Regions from separate parts of the Vreelandella sp. V005 genome, predicted to be linked through region 1. Evidence: predicted binding sites of a transcription regulator. Region 1 holds the regulator's gene; each other region holds the start of a gene.
What was found. Region 1 encodes LexA, which represses DNA repair genes until DNA is damaged. Its sites were predicted from a motif close to TACTGTNTANNTANACAGTA; they were not measured.

Region 1 (6,828 bases):
TAGGCATGAGCAGTGGTGGCAAAACCGCCAGGCACCGTTACGCCAGCACCCGAAAGATTGGAGATCATTTCTCCTAACGAGGCGTTTTTACCACCCACGCGTTCGACGTCTGACATACCCAACTGATCGAACCACAGAATGTACTCTTCCACGTAACCCCCTCGCTCAAAGACATCGACATGATCACTAGCAATGTCATTAGCGCTAGGATCATGGATTATTCATTGAGACACCCTAGCACCGCGCCAATGTATTCTCCATTGGTCTAATAGCGAAGGGCAGGGAGGATTTTTACAACATTCAGTGTTTTGAAGACATTTGTGTAGTCAGCTTTCTGGCGCCCACCTCACCACGACCTTTCGCGAGTTGCTCTAGCTAGCGTCTCAGCACACAATGGCGCCGTTAATTACCAGTGGATGTCACTATGAAACGTACGGCTTTTTTTATCTCTGATGGTACCGGGATCACGGCGGAAAGCTTGGGGCGCAGCCTGCTGGCCCAGTTCAGCGATGTCGAAATCGACATGCAGACCAAGCCCTATATCGATACGTTGGAAAAAGCCCAGGCGCTAGCAGCGATTATCGAAGCAACCGCTAACCGTGACGGACAGCGCCCCATCATCATCGATACTATCGTTGATCAACAGATTCGTAACGTCATTCGTCAGGCGTCGGGTTTCAAAGTCGATATCTTTTCTACTTTTCTAGAGCCACTGGAACAGGAGCTCAATACTCACTCCTCCTACAGCGTGGGAAGAACGCACTCGATTGGTAGCGATGATGTCTATATGGATCGCATCCACTCGGTGCATTTTGCCCTTGATAACGATGACGGGGCGCGCACGCATCAATACGACAAAGCTGACATTATTCTGGTTGGCGTATCACGCTGCGGTAAAACACCCACTTCGCTCTATCTAGCGCTTCAGTTTGGAATTCGCGCGGCCAACTATCCACTAACGGAAGATGATTTAGACGAAGATGGCATGCTAAAGCTGCCGAAGGCACTAGCGCCCCATCGTCAAAAACTGTTTGGGTTAACCATTGATGCGCGGCGTTTATCCGCGATACGTAATGAGCGCCGACCGAATAGCCGTTACAGCTCCATTGATCAGTGTCTTCAGGAAGTCGAACAGGCAGAGTCGCTGTACCGCACCATGCATATTCCCTTTATTGATGCGACACGCTTCTCGGTGGAAGAGATATCAACGCGGATGATTGCTGAGACGGGTTTAGCGAGGCGCTTTTCGCCCCGCTAAGATTTAGTACGGCTACTTTACATTCCCTTTGGGGCAAATATGCCCGGCGCATTGCGCCAATAGCCTTTGTAGTCCATACCAAAACCAAACACGTAGCGGTCGGCGACTTCCAAGCTGCAGTAGTCGGCCTTTAATCCTGGGACAGCTTTGCGGTTGTGCTGCTTATCGACCAGCACGGCCGTGGTCACACTGGCGGCCTGAGCTTCTTCACAGTAGGCTAAAATCGCCGCAAGCGTTGCCCCTTCGTCCAAAATGTCGTCGACGATGACCACATGGCGCCCCGCCATGGGCACCTCAGGAGAAACGCGCCAAAACAGTTCACCACCGCGTAGCTCATTGCGATAGCGGGTGGCGTGTAAATAATCCACTTCCAGCGGGAAACCCAACCGGGTCAGCAGATGGCCGGTAGTGATTAAGCCGCCATTCATGACACAGTAAAAAACCGGCAGTTTGTCGCCTAAATCATGTGTGATCGCTTCCGCCATACGATCAAGCGCTTTCTCTACTTCTTGCTGAGAGATAAGGCAGTCGGCGTTATCCATCAATTCACGCATTGAATCCAATGACTCTAATGCTTCTTTATCCAACTTTGACATCTAAACTCCAGGCGGGTTGAAAGCGTTAATCGCAGTAACACGGATATTCACAACGTATTGGGTTTCGGTTTATCAGCCAGTGCTTCGAGTTTAGCGTGGGCACGCCGCCAGCGTCCCAGCGCACTTAAGGCGTCGAGGTCGGGTCGTGCGCGACTGTAGCGAAGCTTGGCGGGGCGCTTAGTTTCGATACTTCGGCAGGCTTCAACAACCTCCAGCGCGGCGGCGCGATCATTGCACACCAACAGCATATCGCAGCCCGCCGCTAGCGCAGCCTGGGCACGCTGTTTGGGCCCGCCTGCTTCGTGGGCACCCGCCATGCTCAAATCATCCGAAAAGATGCAGCCTTTAAAGCCCAACGACTCGCGTAACATCCCTAGCCAATGAGGGGAAAAGCCTGCTGGACGCGTGTCAAAAGCACTGTAGATGACGTGTGCAGGCATTACCCCGTCTAATGCTGCTGCTAACTGGGTAAAGGGTACAAGATCGCGCTGTTTGATCACGTCTAAGGGGCGATCATCCACCGGCAGTGCGACGTGAGAGTCTGCGGCAACACCGCCATGGCCGGGAAAATGTTTGCCTACAGCGGCCATACCGGCTTCGTGGAGCCCTTGAATAAAAGCGCCACCCAATTGCGCCACATGCTCAGGGTTACGGCTGAAGCTTCGGTCACCAATAACGCTCGATACGCCGCTCTCGACATCGAGCACCGGCGCAAAGCTCAAATCCAAGCCGCAGGCCGCCATTTCCATACCCAGTAGCCAGCCCGCATCTTTTGCCAGCACAAGACCGTCATTCGGGTTCGCGTGATACCACTCGCCAATGCGCGCCATGGCAGGCAAGCGCGTCATTCCCTCCTTAATGCGCTGAACGCGCCCCCCTTCTTGATCAACGGCAAGCAGTAAGTCCGCCCGCACACGGCGAATATCGCTGCATAGCTTGCGAACTTGATAACCATTCTCGACATTGCGCGCAAATAAAATGACGCCCCCTACGCTCGGCTCCCGCAGTAAGCGTTTTTCTGCAGCCGTTAATGTCGGGCCTTCAAGGTCGAGCATGACCGGGCCTAGCGGTTGAGTCATCGTGACAGGTCCATTTAAAAGGGCGATGATTCTAGACGATCGTCTAGCGGAGTCAAAACTGATCAGTCAAACGATTGACGACCGCCGTGCAACCAAACGGGAGTGCCTGGCAGCGCTAATGAAAAGATATACAGCAAATCATTGGTGCGTAAACGAATACAGCCATGAGAAGCAGCAACGCCCATAGGCTGGTCAGAAGGCGTGCTGTGCAGATAAATATAACGCCGCTGGGAATCTACCTGGCCACCGCGGTTAACGCCTTTTTCTAACCCACACAGCCACAGGATACGCGTCAAAATCCAGTCACGCTCGGGATGCGCCTTCGCTAGCGCAGGAGAAAATTCCTCGCCGGTCCAGCGACGACCACGAAATACCGCATTATCAGGCGCCCCCTCGCCGATCGCCGCCCGAATATAGTGCCAGCCATGAGGGGTTTTACCACTACCGTTACGCTCTCCGACACCGGCGACACCTGACGATATGTCACACTCATGCAACACTTTTGGCCCTCGCCAGCAGCGTAACCGCTGTTGAGTGGTATCTATGTCTAACCAAATGTTCTCTATAGGGGGTAGCTCAGCGAGCCTGGGCGTTCGCATATTTTCCTTCTTCAAGCGCTGAGGGCAACGGTGCATTCATGGCGGCAACCACGACCGGGCGCAAGCGTCTCACCAAATCGCGCACGGTCACTTGCTCGTGATAATCCTTTTCGGCGATATCGCGAAGCGCATCGAGCCCTGAAAGCGTAAAAATCACAGTGCCAAGCATAAAGTGTAGTCGCCAAAAGCGCTCAGCGTCAGGCAAGTCGGGTGTGGCTTGTCGCACTAGCTCAGTGAAGCGCGTGAACACATCCCCATACTCCTGCTGAATATGACGCCGAAGATGCCCCTGGGCTTGGCTATAGGCAAGCCCTAACAAGCGCATGAACACCTTTAAGCTATTGCGCTCCGCCGGCACCGCCAGCACGGTATTCGCCATTGTTTCGAGCAGCAATTCAAGCGGAATGACGCCCCCGGCATGCTGGGCTTCCAGCTCATCGAGTGCCGTGTGAAAGCGCTGAGTGAAGGGGTCCAGATAGCGCGAAAAAACAGCCTGGATCAAGGCTTTTTTCGAACCGAAATGGTAATTCACAGCGGCTAAATTGACCCGCGCTTTGCTAGTGATGTTGCGCAGCGAGGTTTCAGCAAAACCACGCTCTGCAAACAGCACTTCCGCAGTGTCGAGTATTCGAGTTACCGTATCAGATTGAGCCATGCTGCTCTCCGGGGAAACGGATGTTTTAAACATCGCAAAATACTATGCCATAACGCAGGTAGGCTCAACGCTTGATTTTCTGATGAAATGTGGCTGTCTAAATAAGTAGAAACTTAGTTTCAAACGATTATTAAAATTTCGCTGAGTTGATATCCACGGATTGACAAGCCATATACTGGACAGAGGAACATACTGTATACTTAACCACTTATCGATTAAGTCGTCATTTAAACAGTCACCGTCTATTCACTATTTTGGAGTCTGGTATGTCGCGTCCGCTAACCGCTCGCCAACAGCACGTTTTTGATTTTATCGTTAAAACCATGGGCGAATTTGGCTACCCTCCGACCCGCGCTGAAATTGCTAAAGCGTTGGGCTTCCGTTCACCCAACGCAGCAGAAGAGCACCTGCGCGCACTCGAGCGCAAAGGCGTTATTCGCATCATCCGCAATACATCCCGCGGTATTCGACTGCCCAACCAAGAGCCCCAAGAGGTAATCGACAACACGCTGATCGAATCACCCACTGCCACCCTTGACCCAGCGCCGACGGGGCTACCAGTGATTGGAGAAGTCGCCGCGGGGAGCCCTATCCTCGCCGCCGAACATATAGACCGCTACTGCCCTCTGCCCGCTGAATACTTCACGCCCAAGGCTGATTACCTGCTGCGCGTGCGTGGGCTATCAATGAAGGACATCGGCATCTTGGAAGGAGATCTACTCGCAGTTCACCGCACCGAGCGAGTGCGCGATGGCCAGATTGTGGTGGCACGCTTAGACGATGAAGTGACCGTCAAACGCTTCCAGCGTCAGGGACATCAGGTCACGCTATTCGCGGAAAATCCCGACTTTGCGCCCATTGAGATCGACCTGCGCTCACAGTCGCTGGACATCGAAGGTGTCGGCGTTGGCGTCATTCGCGGTGGCAGTGGCCAAGCGCTTGGCTAATGTTGGCTAGTAATAGCCGCTACTGCCTATCGATATAACGGTGGTCATTAAACGTGGCCACCCAATGGGGATGATAGACCATCAGAATACTCAGCAGCATACCGGTGATAAACGCCTCCGAAGGCATCAACAAGGGCAAGAACCGTGCATACTCTTGGGCCAAATAGATAGCGTCAGGATCGGTGCCGGCAATGGTGATCAGCAACACGGCTGATAGCCCCGCCACCAGCGTTGCCAATGCCGCGCCAAAAAAGCCGCAGGCAAATAGAAACACCATTAAATTATCCGGCAGACGACGATCTGCCAGCCGCCAAACCGTGCCCGTGATGGCCGCCGGAATGATCCCCGTCACCAGCACATTCGGCCCCAGCAGCATCCACTCATTGCGGCCAATAGCCACCATTGCCACGTTGATAAGTACATTGCTGATCAGCGCTAATGGCGCTTTAAAAACCAGCGTCATCAAAACCGTAAAGACCAGATGTAACGTTAGCCAATCTACCGCTTGAGCGCGTAGTTGCCACATCAGTACCACGGCCAGCGTTGCGCCTAACCATCGGTGCTGAAGCGCCGTATCCTCGATCAACACTTGCCAAGGCCGCCCCCAAAGCGCCCACACCACGACGCTCAGCGAGAGTAGTGAGGTGAGTATCAGCGCCCAGGGCGCCAATACATTTTGCGCAAATGACATAGCGGCCTCTCATCTTATCGGGCGTTAACTAAACACGACGGTCTTGTTGCCATGCACCAGGACGCGAGCCTCCAGATGCCAGCGTAAACCCCGAGCGAGCACGGCCTTTTCAACATCACGGCCGAAACGAACTAAATCGGTCGGCGTGTGGCAGTGGCTCACGCGATGAATATCCTGTTCGATGATCGGGCCCGCATCGAGCTCTTCCGTCACATAGTGGCACGTCGCGCCAATCAGTTTAACCCCACGTTGGTAAGCCTGATGGTAGGGTTTAGCGCCCGCAAAGGAGGGTAAAAAACTATGATGAATATTAATCACTCGGCCTGCATAGCGCGCGCACAAGTCAGGCGGAAGAATTTGCATATAACGCGCCAGCACGACGCAATCAGCCCGGGCGCTATCGATTTCGGCTTGCACTTTGGCAAACGAGGCCTGCTTGTTATCGGCGTCGACGGGCACATGCTGGTAAGGAATGCCGTACCACTCCACCAATGAACGCATATCGTCATGGTTGGAAATAACGCTAACGATATCGCAATCTAGCTCCCCCGCCTGCCAGCGATACAGCAAATCTACCAAGCAGTGAGACTCGCGGGAAACCATCAGGACCACACGGCGACGCTGCTGCGTATCCACCAACGACCACTGCATATTGAACTCATCCGCCACCGGTTCAAAGGCCGTCCGCAGTGCCTCTACCGACATACCTACCGAATCCGCCAGAATTTCGTAACGCATAAAGAAACAGCCCGTTTCTAAATCGGAGTGCTGGCTAGCTTCGGTGATAGACCCGCCTTGTTGAGCAATAAAACTCGATACCCGGGCAACAATACCCACCCGATCAGGGCAGGATACAACTAAACGGTAATAATGAGACATATGAGCGACTCTTGACCTACTTCTAAGGTATTTATGACAACCAATGGCTTGGTCTGCATAGTGTATCGGAAGGACACGGATCATTGTTAGCTGACCCCGCCTTACCGTATAGTTAAGTCACTAC
Region 2 (6,828 bases), on a different contig from region 1:
ATATCTGGAAATTCCCTTACATGGTGGGCGAAAGCGGTGGTGCTGCTTTCGTCTTTGTCTATCTACTCTGTATCGCGCTGATTGGCTTACCCATTCTGGTGTCTGAATGGCTACTCGGGCGGCGTGGCCAGAAGAACCCAGCCAGCACCATGTCAGAGCTGGCGCGTGGAGCGAACAAGCCAAAAGCATGGGCCATCGTAGGCATTAGTGGCATCATCGGCGCCTTTTTAATTCTGTCGTTCTACAGCGTCATTGGCGGATGGTCGCTCTACTACACGGTCAACTCGGTGAGCGGTGCCTTTAGTGGCCAAGACGCTGACGGCATTGGCGCACTGTTTAACGGCATGCTGAGCAACCCAGGCCTACTGCTGCTGGGCCACTCCGTCTTTATGCTGCTAGTGATTGGCATTGTCGCCCGTGGTGTTACGAAGGGCCTTGAGGGTGCCGTACGCATTTTGATGCCGGTGCTCGCCCTGCTGCTCGTCGTGCTGATCGGTTACGGCATGTCGACTGGGCACTTTGGCGAAGCATTGACCTATATGTTCAACCCCGACTGGAGCAAACTCAGCGCTGAAACCGTGCTAGCCGCCCTAGGTCACGCCTTCTTTACCCTCTCTTTGGGTATGGGCATCATGATGGCTTACGGCTCGTATCTGGGCAAAGACATCAACCTGCTGCAAACCGCCCGTACGGTTATCATCATGGATACCGTCATTGCCCTTGGCGCTGGGCTAGCCATTTTCCCGATTGTATTTGCCAATAACCTGGATCTTGCTTCAGGCCCTGGGCTGATTTTCGTCACGCTGCCCTTGGCGTTTGGCAATATGGATGGCGGCCTAATCCTAGGCTTGATGTTCTTCTTGTTGCTCACGTTTGCCGCGCTAACCTCCGCGATTTCACTGCTTGAGCCGGTGGTTGAGTTCGTTGAAGAGCGCACGCCGTTAAGCCGTGTTATGGCAACGGTTGTGGCAGGTGTGGGAGCTTGGTTGCTCGGGATTGCAGCGCTGCTATCGTTCAACGTATGGAGCGAGCCGCTCATGTTTGGGCTGGGGGTGTTTGATTTGCTTGATACGCTGACCAGCAAAATCATGCTGCCGCTAACCGGGCTAGGTGCGATTCTCTTCACCGCTTGGTGCTTAGAGCGCAACAGTGTCGAAGCCGAACTAGGCCTTTCCGCGACCGGCAAGAGCGTATGGAACATCATCGCGCGCTATTTAGCGCCCGCTGGCGTTATTGCCGTATTCGTGACTGGGCTTATTTAAGCTAAGCCGTCACTGGTCCGCTGCTTACTAACCTTATTTCAGCTAATCTCAGTGCAATTCGCTCTCTTGTCGATCTTCGTCGGGCAAGGGGGCGATGTCCCGCGATAGTTTCTGAAACTCCCGATGCAACTCAATACCGCGGCGTGCTCTTAAGCTGCGCTGGGCAGCGCTACGCTGGCGCTGAGCATGCTCATCCACTTGCATGCTCATAAAGATATCGAGCAATTCGCTTTTAACCGAGGTGATTCGTTCGACGTTTCTCATAATCGACGTTCCTCCAGGTGAATATGCCTTCGTCCACCTGCACCCGTGACGACTGTATGATGCAGTGCGGCACTTCACTTATTACTATAACCTACTTGACAAAATGATGACGAATCTTAAAAAAAGGGGCTAACGGCCTTTAAACGTTAATCCCTACACCGCTTTCCATGCCCATTTGCGCTATCAGTCAGGCATACTGTCGAAATGCTAGAACTAGCCAAGTGTGAGTTTGAGAGCCAAGGAGCTGAACGTGAGTCGCGCCCTGTTCGATGAGATGAGACGCCGCATGGAGCACTTCCGACGCTCCGAGCAAAAAGTGGCGCGGTTTGTACTGCGCAACCCCGAAGAGGTCATCCACATGCGTATTGTGGATTTGGCCACCGAAGCCACCGTGAGCGAACCCACGGTGGTGCGTTTTTGCCGCGCGCTGGGGTGCAACGGCTTTCAAGATTTCAAGCTACAGCTAGCGCAAATGCTGGCTAGCGGCAGCCAGTTCGCTCAGTTTTCCATGAACGATAGCGACTCTGTTGCTGAGTTTTCGCATAGCATCTTTGACTCTACAGTGGGTACGCTGCTCTCGGTGCGAGACCGGCTGGATAATGAATCCCTAGGGCGTGCGGTGAATGCACTGGCAATGGCTAACCGTGTGGAATTCTACGGTTTTGGTGCGTCTGGTGCGGTGGCTTTCGATGCCCAGCACAAGTTTTTCCGGCTGCAAATTTCCACCTCTGCCTACGCCGATCCGCATATGCAGAATATGTCGGCGGTGACCTTAAAAGAGGGCGATGTCGTCGTAGCGATTTCACAAACCGGCCGCACTAAAGCGCTGGTGGCCAGCGTGCGCTTGGCCCGTGAAGCAGGCGCTACCGTCATTGGGCTATGCCCCAGCGGCTCGCCGCTTGCTGAAGAGGTCAGCCTGCCGCTGTATATCGATGTTCACGAGGACACTGAGATTTACACCCCGCTTAGCTCACGCATCGCCCATCTGGTGCTCATTGACGTACTCGCTGTCGGCGTGGCCAAAACCCGCGGCCCGAAACTCGCTGAACAGCTCAAAGCGGTTAAAAAGAGCCTTAATACGCTGCGCTTTCCTGAAGAGTCTTAGTCTTTACCTACACGTTCCCAGTGGCCGGGAGCGAGGGCAGGTTGAAGCGAGGGTCTTTTGACAGGGATGTCAAAAGTAGCGCCCACGGATGGGTTCACAGCGCCCTCGCGTAAACCTGCCCTCGACGCACAGGCGTGAAGATTGCCATACCTGTATACACAGCCAGTTCGCTGGCTGTGCTAGACTAGCCGCCTATTTTTTGATCCGGCAGCGGCTACTATGGACGACGTCACGGCGATTCTCGATCAGCTCAACTCCGCCCAGCGCGAAGCAGTGAGCGCCCCCCAAGGCAATCTATTGGTGCTCGCAGGCGCAGGCTCCGGCAAGACTCGCGTGTTGGTCCATCGCATCGCCTGGATGATGCAGGCGGAAGGGCTGTCTCCCTACGCACTGCTGGCGGTTACATTTACCAATAAAGCTGCCAAAGAGATGCGTACCCGCCTTGAAGCGCTGCTCAGCCTCTCGATGCGTCATGTTTGGGTGGGCACCTTTCACTCCATCGCCCATCGCCTGCTGCGTACCCACTGGCAAGATGCCCGACTGCCGCAACATTTTCAGATTATCGACTCCGACGATCAGCTGCGCCTGGTCAAGAGGCTGTTGAAAGATTACTCGATCGACGACGAACGCTATCCGCCCCGCCAAGTGCAGCATTTTATTTCCGGCTGCAAAGAGGAGGGCTTGCGCCCACATCAAGTCAATGTCGATGGCGATGGCTACATGGGCCAAATGGTCGAGCTCTACGAGCGCTACCAGCTCACCTGCGAGCGCGGCGGCTTGGTCGATTTCGGTGAATTGCTGCTGCGAAGCCTTGAGCTGCTGCGCGATAACCCAGCGCTTTTGAAGCACTACCAAGAGCGCTTTGGACACGTCCTGGTGGATGAGTTTCAGGACACCAATACCCTGCAATACGCCTGGCTAAAACTGCTCACCGGCATGCAGACGCCGATGACCGCCGTCGGTGATGACGACCAGTCGATCTACGGCTGGCGCGGCGCAAAAGTGGAGAATATCAGCCGCTTTGAGCAGGAATTCCCGCAAACCCATACCGTGCGTCTAGAGCAGAACTATCGCTCTACCAGCGCGATTCTTGAAGCCGCCAACACGCTGATCAGCCACAACAGCGAGCGGATGGGCAAAAACCTGTGGACTGACGGCATCGAAGGCGAGCCGATCTCGATTTATGCCGGGTTTAACGACTTGGAAGAAGCGCGCTATATCGTCGATACGATCAAAGAGAAGGTCGACGAAGGCTTTAACCGCCGCGATATTGCCATTCTCTACCGCTCCAATGCCCAGTCGCGGCTGCTCGAAGAAACGCTGATTCGTCAAGGCATGCCCTACCGTATTTACGGCGGTCACCGCTTCTACGAGCGCCTGGAAATCAAGAATGCCCTGGCCTACCTGCGCCTGATGCTCAACCGCGATGACGATGCCTCGTTGGAGCGGGTCATTAACGTCCCCACTCGCGGTATTGGTACCCGCACGGTAGAGATAGTGCGCTTGCGCGCCCGTGAGCAAGGCATTCCGCTGTGGCAGGCGCTCCACGATGCGATTAACGACGGTACCTTGAAAGGCCGCGCGGCCAATGCGGTGCAAACGTTTGCCAACTTGATCGAGCAGCTCGATAACGATGCCTCGGGTATGGCGCTGCATGAAATTATCGATCACGTTACTGTTCACACCGGTTTGATAGAGCACCACAAAAGTGAGCGCGGCGAGAAAGGCCAGGCACGGGTCGAAAACCTGGAAGAGCTCGTCACCGCTGCCCGCGCCTTCACTCAGGGCGATGTCTTTGAAGCTCCTGAAGCGGGCGAAGGCATGGCGGCGTTGGAGGCGTTCCTCTCAGAAGCCGCCCTTAACGCAGGCGACCATGAAGCCGAAGAGTTCGAGGACAGCGTGCAGTTGATGACGCTGCACTCCGCCAAAGGGCTGGAATTTCCGATAGTATTCATTGCTGGTGTTGAAGAGGGGCTGTTTCCGCACAAGATGTCTATCGAGGAACCTGGCAGGCTCGAAGAGGAGCGTCGGCTCTGCTACGTGGGCGTTACTCGTGCCATGCAGAAACTCTACCTGACCCACGCGGAAACCCGCCGCCTGCACGGCAAAGAGGTGTTTCCACGCCCTTCGCGCTTCTTGCGCGAGCTACCGCCGCATTTGCTGGAAGAAGTGCGCTTGCGCGGGCATATTTCACGCCCGGTGACCGCCTCACGTACCTCCTTTGCCCAGCAAAGCGTCGAGAGCAGCGGCGATCTGCCTAGCCTGCACGTTGGCCAAGGGGTTGAACATCCAGTATTCGGCGAAGGGATCATTCTCAACGCGGAAGGCGAAGGCGCCCGCGCTCGCGTGCAAGTGAGCTTTGAAGGCGAAGGGGTCAAATGGTTGGTACTTGGCTTTGCTAAGCTAACACCTCTGTAAGCAAGCCTCCCCTTTCACTTAGTTACCCCTGCTTGTGCGCTCAGGCGCCTTTGAGAGGCATTATGAAACAACGCTTTAAACGCCTATTTCCCGAAGTGAGTAATGGCTGGCAAACATTGAGCGGCTATCAGCGCTTTGAACGTTTAATTTCGATGGTGCTCACTTTAGCCATCGGCGGAGCCGTGCTAGTGGCCATGTATTATCTGGTGATTCACGTGGTACAACTGTTATTTATTCAAAGCCGTGATCCCTTCGATTACCGTGTCTTTCAAGCGCTATTCGATATGATTCTTACCGTCTTGATTGCCATGGAATTCAATAACTCAATCATTCGCACGATGACCAGTGGAAAAGGCTTTATCCACGTCGAAATTGTGGTGCTAATCGCTATTATGGCGCTAGTACGCAAGTTTATGGTACTGGATATGGAGGTTATTGATCCGTGGCAAATTGGTGCGCTATCGATAGCGGTATTGGCGTTAGGCGGCTGCTATTGGCTGGTACGCCACGGCAATAGCATGAAAGACGCATCGGATGATTGATCAGAAGGCTTGCGGGCGAAATTCGCTATAAAGCATACTAACAAGCGAACATGGCGCACTCAGCGCCCTATAACAACAGTATGATTACTTCTGGAGTTTTGCTTACATGCAACGCCGTAACTTCCTCAAAACCGTTGGCCTAGGTGCCGCTGGTGTCGCTGCTGCCCCCTTTGTAACCACCTCTAGCGCGCGCGCTCAAGAGACCTATACCTGGGACATGGTCACGTCGTGGCCAAAAAACTTCCCCGCTCTGGGCACTGGCGCGAATGACTTCGCCCGCCGGGTCGAGCAGCTCTCCAATGGGCGTATGCAGATTCGCGTACACGGTGCGGGTGAGCTGGTTCCCGCGCTTGAAGTGTTTGACGCCGTGGCGGCAGGAACTGCTGAGATGGGTCACTCTGCGTCTTATTACTGGCGCGGCAAAGTCGCTGCCTCGCAGTTTTTCACTGCCGTACCCTTCGGCATGAACACCACCGAAATGAACGCTTGGTTATATAATGGCGGCGGTCAGGAACTGTGGGATGAAATCTACGCCAACCACAACCTCAAGCCCTTCGCCGTCGGCAATACCGGCACGCAAATGGCTGGCTGGTTCAAGAAAGAGATCAACTCGCTGGAAGATATGCAGGGGCTGAAATTACGCCTGCCAGGGCTTGCGGGTGAAGCCATGAACGGTATCGGCGTCAGCACCGTCAACATGCCAGGATCCGAGATTTTCACCTCGCTGCAAACCGGCGCTTTGGATGCCGCGGACTGGGTCGGGCCGTATAACGATTTGGCGTTCGGCCTGCATCAGGTGGCTGACTACTACTACACATCGGCGTGGAACGAGCCAACGGCTGTGCTGGAAGGCACAATCAACCTGGACGCGTGGAACGCGCTGCCCGAAGACCTTCAGGACGTGATCCGCGAAGCCGCGCGTGCCTCTAACCTTGCCATGATCAGTGAATTCGCTTTCCGCAACGCTCAGGCGTTGGAAGCGCTGGTCGATGAGCACGGCGTGCAGCTGCGCACCTTCCCTGAAGACGTGATGGCCGCGCTGTATACCTCTTCCCAGGAAGCCATTCAGCGCCAGGTCGATAGCGATGAGGAGTCTCGTCGTGTGTATGAGTCCTACTCAGCGTTTCAGAAACTCGTGCGTCCGTTTAGTGATGTCGGCGAATACGCTTATCTCAAGAACCGGGACAACGTACGTGCCTAATCATTTAGGCAAATAAGCGGCAGTAACGGCAAAAGG
Region 3 (6,828 bases), on a different contig from region 1:
ACGCTCGGTTTTTGGAGTACCTTGGTCACGCTGCTCACCATGCTGATCGTGGGCAAAGGCGTGCAGAAGGGCATCGAGAAGAGCGTTAGCTGGATGATGCCGGGCTTGGTGATCATGCTGGTGGTGCTGATTGGCTTTGGCCTGTTTTCCGGCGGTTTTGGCGCGGCGGTTAACTTTCTGTTCTCCTTCAACGCGGGCAGCCTTTCCAGCGAAGGCCTATTGGCCGCGCTGGGGCACGCCTTCTTTACCCTCTCGCTGGCCTCGGGGGCGATTCTTACCTACGGCAGCTATTTACCCAAAGAGGCATCCATTGGTCGCACCACCGTCAGCGTTGCCGTGGCGGATACGGTCGTGGCCTTGATGGCGGGGTTGGCGATCTTCCCGGTTATTTTTGCCAACGGGATGAACCCCGGCCAAGGCCCAGGCTTGATCTTCATGAGCCTGCCGCTAGCGTTCCAGGCAATGCCGCTGGGCACGCTGTTCGGTATTTTGTTCTTCTTGATGCTCTCCATGGCCGCGCTGACCTCAGCGATTTCCATGGTCGAAGCCACGGTTTCCTGGCTGTGCGATAACAAAGGCCTTTCGCGCCCGGCGGCCGCGTGGGGCACCGGTATCGTGCTGTGGTTGATCAGCACCCTGGCGATGCTGTCCTTCAACCTGGGCGCGGAGTGGACTCTGGCAGACAAAACCTTTTTCGACTGGCTGGATTACCTGACTTCGCGTTGGATGATGCCGCTGGGCGGCCTGGGCATGGTGGTGTTGGCGGGCTTTATATTGAAGAGTGACACCTTTCGCGAAGAGTTGGGGCTCTCACCGCTGCCGTATGCGCTGTGGCTGGCCATGGTGCGCTATGTTAGCCCGCTCGGCATCGTGGTGATTTTCGTCGATGCCCTGGGTATCTATCAGGTCTCGTTTGCCGCCCACTGGCCGTGGCTGCTGGCGATTCTGGTGGTGATGGCAGTGCTAGGGGAAAGCCTAAGCCCGCGGCTGCGCTCTGCGCTTCGCACTGGCTAGGGATTGTTGCTCGCGCTGCTTTGCCTTCTCTTTTTCCTTCGCCTCGGCGGCGGCTACTGCGCCGGGGTGAGTGCCCACTTTCATCAGTTCATCCCAGCGTGTGGTAAAGCGGTTGGAGCGGTGAGCGCAGCGTAGCTGCCAGGCAGCGGATGCATCGGTCATGCCAAAGCTAATGGTGCCTTGCCCCATCTGCTGGTTGATTTGATCGACCGTGGCCATCAAAAACGGATGCCGATCACGGGCCGGGGGATGCAGCAGCGAAAGCTGGTGCTGTTCGGCATCGACCAAATCGAGCAGCATCACGCCAGCCTTCATAAACCGGAAGCGGGGACGGTGAATCTGCTCAAGCCCCTGGCGTACGGCATCGAGAATCACACGCGTATCGTCGCTGGGCGAGTGCAGTGGTATCAGCGCCTGCGGAAAATATTGCGGTTGGTCACGGCGATGGCGGTTGGTCTTAAGAAATATCATTACCGCGCGTGCCAGGCTGCGCTGTTCGCGCAGTTTTTCAGCGCTACGCTGGGCGTGGCGGCGCAGTGCGTTATGCACTTCTGTAAAAGCGCCCGTCATTTGGCCGAACGAGCGCGAGGTCATAATGCGCTGGCGCGGTTGTTCCAGCGCGTTCATTTCCAGGCAGGGAGTGCCGCGCAACTCAAGCGCCGTGCGGGCCAGCACCACCGAGAAGCGCTTACGCAGCCATTTTTCATCGCTTTCACGCAAATCCCAGGCAGTGTTGACACCACCAATGGCCAATCGCTCGGCCAGCCGACGCCCGACGCCCCACACACTGCTCACCGGCGTGTGTTTTAACAGCGCCTCGGTGGTGTGGCCCTGCCCTTGCAATAGGCAAACGCCTTCGTAGCGGGGGTCTTGCTTGGCCAGGTGATTGGCCAGCTTGGCCAGCGTATGGGATGGGGCCAACCCAACACAGACCGGCAGGCCCAGGTGGCGGCGAATACGTTGGCGCAACTGCTTCCCCAGCGCCTCACACTGCTGCGGGGTAAAATCGTCTAAATAGATGAACATTTCATCGATAGAGTAAGGCGCGACCTCTGGGCAGGCGTCACGCAGTAGCTGCGCTAACCGCGAAGACATATCGCCATACAGCTCATAGTTAGACGAGAGCAGGTGTATCTCGCCACGCTGGCGCAGCCCTTCCAGTTTGAAGGCGGGCGTTCCCATGGGAATATCCAGCGCCTTCAACTCGGCGGAACGCGCGATGACGCAACCATCATTATTCGACATCACGCCCACCGGGCGGCCTTCCAGCTTGGGCTGAAACACTCGCTCACAGCTGACATAAAAGTTGTTGGCATCGACCAGGCCAATCATCGTACGTACTCGTGTATCACCGCGCGCACCACGCCCCACAGTTTGCAGTCGCTGCCTTCAAGGGGCAGGGGCGGGTAGTGCGGGTGAGTCGAGCATAGGTGCGGGGTGCCCTGGTAAAGCGAGTAACGTTTAATCAGCACTTCGCCTTCCAGCATCGCGACCAGAATATGCCCCAGCCGCGGCTCAATCCCCCGGTCCACAACGAGAAGATCGCCCTCAAAAATCCCACAGCCCTCCATACTGTCGCCGGTAGCGGTGACATAAAACGTCTGGGTAGGGTGTTTAACCAGCCGCGTATTGAGATCTAGCGTGCACGGCTCGTAATCCTGCGCAGGCGAAGGAAAACCGCTAAAACCAGCGCGGCCCAAAAAAGTTAAATGCGGCAACGGCTGGTCGCTTAACGGCAAAGCGGGGGTAAAGTGAAAAGACTGGCCCGGCATTGTCGGTATCCTGACTCTTAAAAATGTTGTATGAATATACAGTATTTTTCAGAGCGAAGGAAAATGCAAGCGGGCCGCTCGCGAATGACCTTTTGTCTATCGTGATGATTGTCCGTTCGGTCAGTATTTCATGACCAACGCAACATGAAACAGACTCATGCACGACCTGACGCGGATGCGATGAAAGTAGTGGCAGGCTGCGTTATGATAGTTCCCTCGCTTCTTCCATGATGATCCTTTCTCGTTACGAGGTTCCCGCCGATGTTCAGCCGTGATATGACAATTGCCGGATTCGATGATGTGCTGTTTGATGCCATGCAGAAAGAAGTGGCGCGCCAGGAAGCCCACATCGAACTGATTGCTTCTGAAAACTACGCCAGCCCCCGCGTACTGGAAGCCCAGGGCAGCCAGCTGACTAATAAATACGCTGAAGGCTACCCCGGTAAGCGTTACTACGGCGGCTGTGAATTCGTCGATATCGCTGAAAACCTGGCGATCGATTACGCCAAAGAACTGTTCAGCGCTACCTACGTAAACGTTCAGCCGCACTCCGGCTCGCAAGCCAACAGCGCCGTTTTCCAGGCACTGGTTAAGCCAGGCGACACCATTCTAGGCATGAGCCTGGATGCCGGTGGTCACCTGACCCACGGCGCCAAGCCGAGCTTTTCGGGCAAGCACTACAATGCCATCCAGTACGGCCTCAATGACCAAGAGCTGATCGATTACGACCAAGTGGCCCAGCTTGCCCGCGAGCACAAGCCGAAAATGATCATTGCCGGCTTCTCTGCCTATTCACAAATCGTCGATTGGGCGAAGTTCCGTGAGATCGCTGACGAAGTAGGCGCTTACTTACTGGTCGATATGGCCCACGTCTCAGGCCTGGTCGCGGCGGGTGTTTACCCAAGCCCATTGCCCCATGCCCACGTCGTCACCTCTACTACGCACAAAACCCTGCGCGGCCCGCGGAGTGGTGTGATTCTTTCAGCTGAAAACGACGCCGATATCGAGAAAAAACTGCAATCCGCCGTATTCCCTGGCGGCCAGGGCGGCCCGTTGATGCACGTGATCGCGGCCAAAGCAGTGTGCTTCAAAGAAGCCATGTCGCCCGAGTTCAAAACCTACCAGCAGCAGGTAGTGAAAAATGCCCAGGCAATGGCCAAGGTGTTTATCGACCGCGGTTACGACATCGTCTCTGGCGGCACCGAAGACCACCTCTTCCTGCTCTCGCTGATCAAGCAAGGCGTGACCGGTAAAGACGCCGATGCGGCGCTGGGCCGTGCCCACATCACCGTGAACAAGAACGCCGTACCGAACGACCCGCAAAGCCCGTTCGTCACCTCTGGCCTGCGCATCGGCACCCCGGCGGTCACCACACGCGGTTTCGGTGAAGAAGAGTGTACCCAACTGGCTGGCTGGATCTGCGACATTCTCGACGTGCTGGCCAAAGGGGAAGACACCAGCGCGATCGAAGCCCAGGTGCTGGATAAAGTGGCTGAGGTTTGTGCGCGTTTGCCGGTTTATAAATAAGCAACACTTCTTGTAAATAGCTAGCCCGGCGTTCGACAAAGCCGCCGAAGATTACCCTCTTCGGCGGCTTTGTCTGTTATGGCTTGTGCAAATACGAAATGGGCAGCTCCATCTGCTTTGAGCTTGCCATGCCGTATTCGCTAAATCACGCAGGTGTAGAGAAGCATAACCCTGTTCTCCCTACTAGGCAGAGGCGCAGAAAGGCTCGCCCCCCTCACACTGGATAAGGTACCATTGGGCGCATTTTACGCTGGCAAGGAGGCATGGCGATTCATGTGCTCCGTGTGTTAGTAGGAGGTAACTCGTGGGTATCGTTTACCGTGGGGTCAAAGCGCATTATATGAAATTCGCTGTGACCGAACGCTAAACGCTGCCGCTGGTAAGCCAAAGTTAAATAAGAGTAGGGCAAGGGAAATGTCCGGAATAATCCCTGGGCGGTAGCGTGCCTGAAAGGTCTGTACACCTGGAACTAGGGCAATCGTGGCTATTCTGTGTTTAATAGCAGCGGTTTTTAAGAAGCCGGTGCGATTTAGAAGCGCACTACAGCTGCTGCGCAAACGCCTGAGCCACTAAGCTCATTCTCCGAAATGGGAACTCGCAAGAGCTTTGATAAGGCCAGCTTGTTGGGAAACCACCCTATCTACCAAATTTCACTCACGGTACCAACGAGCCTGGCGCTTGTTCACGTGGTGCCTATCATTAAGAAAATGTATCATATCGATTAGTTTACAATTGCAGCATGCACAAATAATTAGCATATTCGCTAAATTGAAGCATGAGGCATATACCTAAAAAGGGCATGGGAAGGCGTCCGGAATATCCCTGGGCGGTAGCGTGCCTTTATTTTGATTATCCTTTACTGGCGAAATAGCATGAATCAGTCTTCTCCTTATGAGCCGCAGCACTCTCCTTCAAATGATGAAATTTCCCTAGTCGATCTCGCTAAAATAATGGTCAGGCGCTGGAAAACCATGGTGCTAGTCTTTCTGGTCGTTGTGCTCGGTGCACTGGCCTATGTGTTGCTAACAGAGCGCGCCTATGAATACGTCTCAATATATCAGGTGGCAGAGGAGGCGCCCGGACGTGCCCTGGAAGCACCAGCTTCCGTGTTGGCCAAGGCTAACAACCTCTATCTTGGACCGGAAACGCGTAAACTAAGAGAGTCGGCAGGATTGGAGAGCCTACCCTTCGAAGTGGCAGCAGCCAGTCCCAGCGACACTTTGCTTATTCGCTTGGGCTCCGAGGCGAGTGCGGACAATAATGAATTGGTCACCCAGATGCATGATGCATTGCTGGCTCGTATGATGGCAGGGCAGCAAGAGCGTGTTGAAAAACACCGTGCCAGCCTTGAGCAGCAGTTAGAGAATGCAGAGCGGGCCTTGGAAGCAGTTGAACAATCTACCAGTGAGAGAGCGGGTGAACTAATTGCGAACTATACGCAACGCTTGGCCGGTATACAGCAAGATCTCACTCAGTTAAGCGAAGGTGAGGTTGTGCAGGTGGCGGTTCAAAGCCTTGAACCCGCTGGCACTGGTCGCAGTTTAATTATGGTTTTGGCTATAGTGCTTGGTGGCATGCTGGCTGTCATCGGAGTATTCATCTTTGAGTTTGGCAGTATTGTTCGCGCAAGCCTTAAGAAAGAAAAAACAGGAAAAGCTTCTTGATTTGTGTTGCTTCGCTCTAGTGTTGATCTAGGCTAGCATTGTTGTAAAAAAAACTTAATGGAAATAACGTTGTTCATATTGCAAAGAGCTTTATGTTTTTATATTGATGGTCTGACAGCTCTCATGAAGCTACGAGTATAGTCTGTCTTTTTAATCATAATACTCAAATCATTATAATCCTAGCTGATAGGCAAGATTTCAGGTTTTAAGTGTGCTATATAACATAAGGTAGTGGTTTTGGGTCCTTTTCTAAAACGGTTGGTCAATGTAGGGCTTCGCGGCGCAACCTTGGTCAGTAAATTTTTACTAATATTTACACTTGCTTATTATCTTGAGCCGAGTCAAGTAGGCATGTATGGCTTGTTGTTTGCAGCTATAAGTTATTCCCTTTATGTGGTGGGCTTAGAGTTTTATATTTTTAGTACACGTGAGATTATTGCCACGAATAGAAATATTTGGGGGGAGTATTTAAAAAGTCATGCTTTATTAATCCTATGTCTATACTGCTTGGTTGTGCCGCTGCTTCTTTTGATTTTTAGCCTCGGGTACTTGCCGGGCGAATTTATGGTCTGGTTTTTTATCCTTCTCTTTTTGGAGCATTTCTCACAGGAGTTCAATAGATTATTAGTCGCTTCATCCAAGCAAGTTGCCGCTAGCTTTGTTCTGTTTTTTAGATCTGGAGCTTGGTGTATTGTAATTACTGGCATTATGTTTTTTTACCCGACTTATAGGTCGCTAGAAGCTGTGTTCCTTGCATGGACGATAGGGGCTAGTTTAGCTTGCTTTATATCGATAGTAATCATATATAGAATGCAACTAGGCGGGTGGAGTGCTAAGGTTAACTGGAAGTG

Region 2: a site for LexA is predicted at 2,780-2,799, ahead of uvrD (DNA helicase II). Genes of this name have one in related genera too.
Region 3: a site for LexA is predicted at 2,811-2,830, ahead of ACUN8H_RS01520 (LexA family protein). Genes of this name have one in related genera too.

The regions. Positions count from the first base shown of each region.
Region 1 is NZ_JBQXYA010000011.1:35,739-42,566, forward strand. It holds gene ppsA (phosphoenolpyruvate synthase) at 1-152, opposite strand, end outside; gene ppsR (posphoenolpyruvate synthetase regulatory kinase/phosphorylase PpsR) at 425-1,258, shown strand; gene ACUN8H_RS17685 (hypoxanthine-guanine phosphoribosyltransferase) at 1,276-1,854, opposite strand; gene nagZ (beta-N-acetylhexosaminidase) at 1,902-2,933, opposite strand; gene ACUN8H_RS17695 (L,D-transpeptidase family protein) at 2,996-3,532, opposite strand; gene ACUN8H_RS17700 (TetR/AcrR family transcriptional regulator) at 3,510-4,187, opposite strand; gene lexA (transcriptional repressor LexA) at 4,454-5,134, shown strand; gene ACUN8H_RS17710 (energy-coupling factor ABC transporter permease) at 5,154-5,825, opposite strand; gene purU (formyltetrahydrofolate deformylase) at 5,850-6,704, opposite strand.
Region 2 is NZ_JBQXYA010000006.1:175,484-182,311, reverse strand. It holds gene ACUN8H_RS14495 (sodium-dependent transporter) at 1-1,262, shown strand, start outside; gene ACUN8H_RS14490 (PA3496 family putative envelope integrity protein) at 1,311-1,526, opposite strand; gene hexR (transcriptional regulator HexR) at 1,777-2,631, shown strand; gene uvrD (DNA helicase II) at 2,851-5,049, shown strand; gene ACUN8H_RS14475 (phosphate-starvation-inducible PsiE family protein) at 5,112-5,591, shown strand; gene ACUN8H_RS14470 (TRAP transporter substrate-binding protein) at 5,698-6,792, shown strand.
Region 3 is NZ_JBQXYA010000001.1:328,766-335,593, reverse strand. It holds gene ACUN8H_RS01530 (sodium-dependent transporter) at 1-1,014, shown strand, start outside; gene ACUN8H_RS01525 (Y-family DNA polymerase) at 976-2,346, opposite strand; gene ACUN8H_RS01520 (LexA family protein) at 2,343-2,786, opposite strand; gene glyA (serine hydroxymethyltransferase) at 3,048-4,313, shown strand; gene ACUN8H_RS01510 (Wzz/FepE/Etk N-terminal domain-containing protein) at 5,159-5,977, shown strand; gene ACUN8H_RS01505 (hypothetical protein) at 6,215-6,828, shown strand, end outside.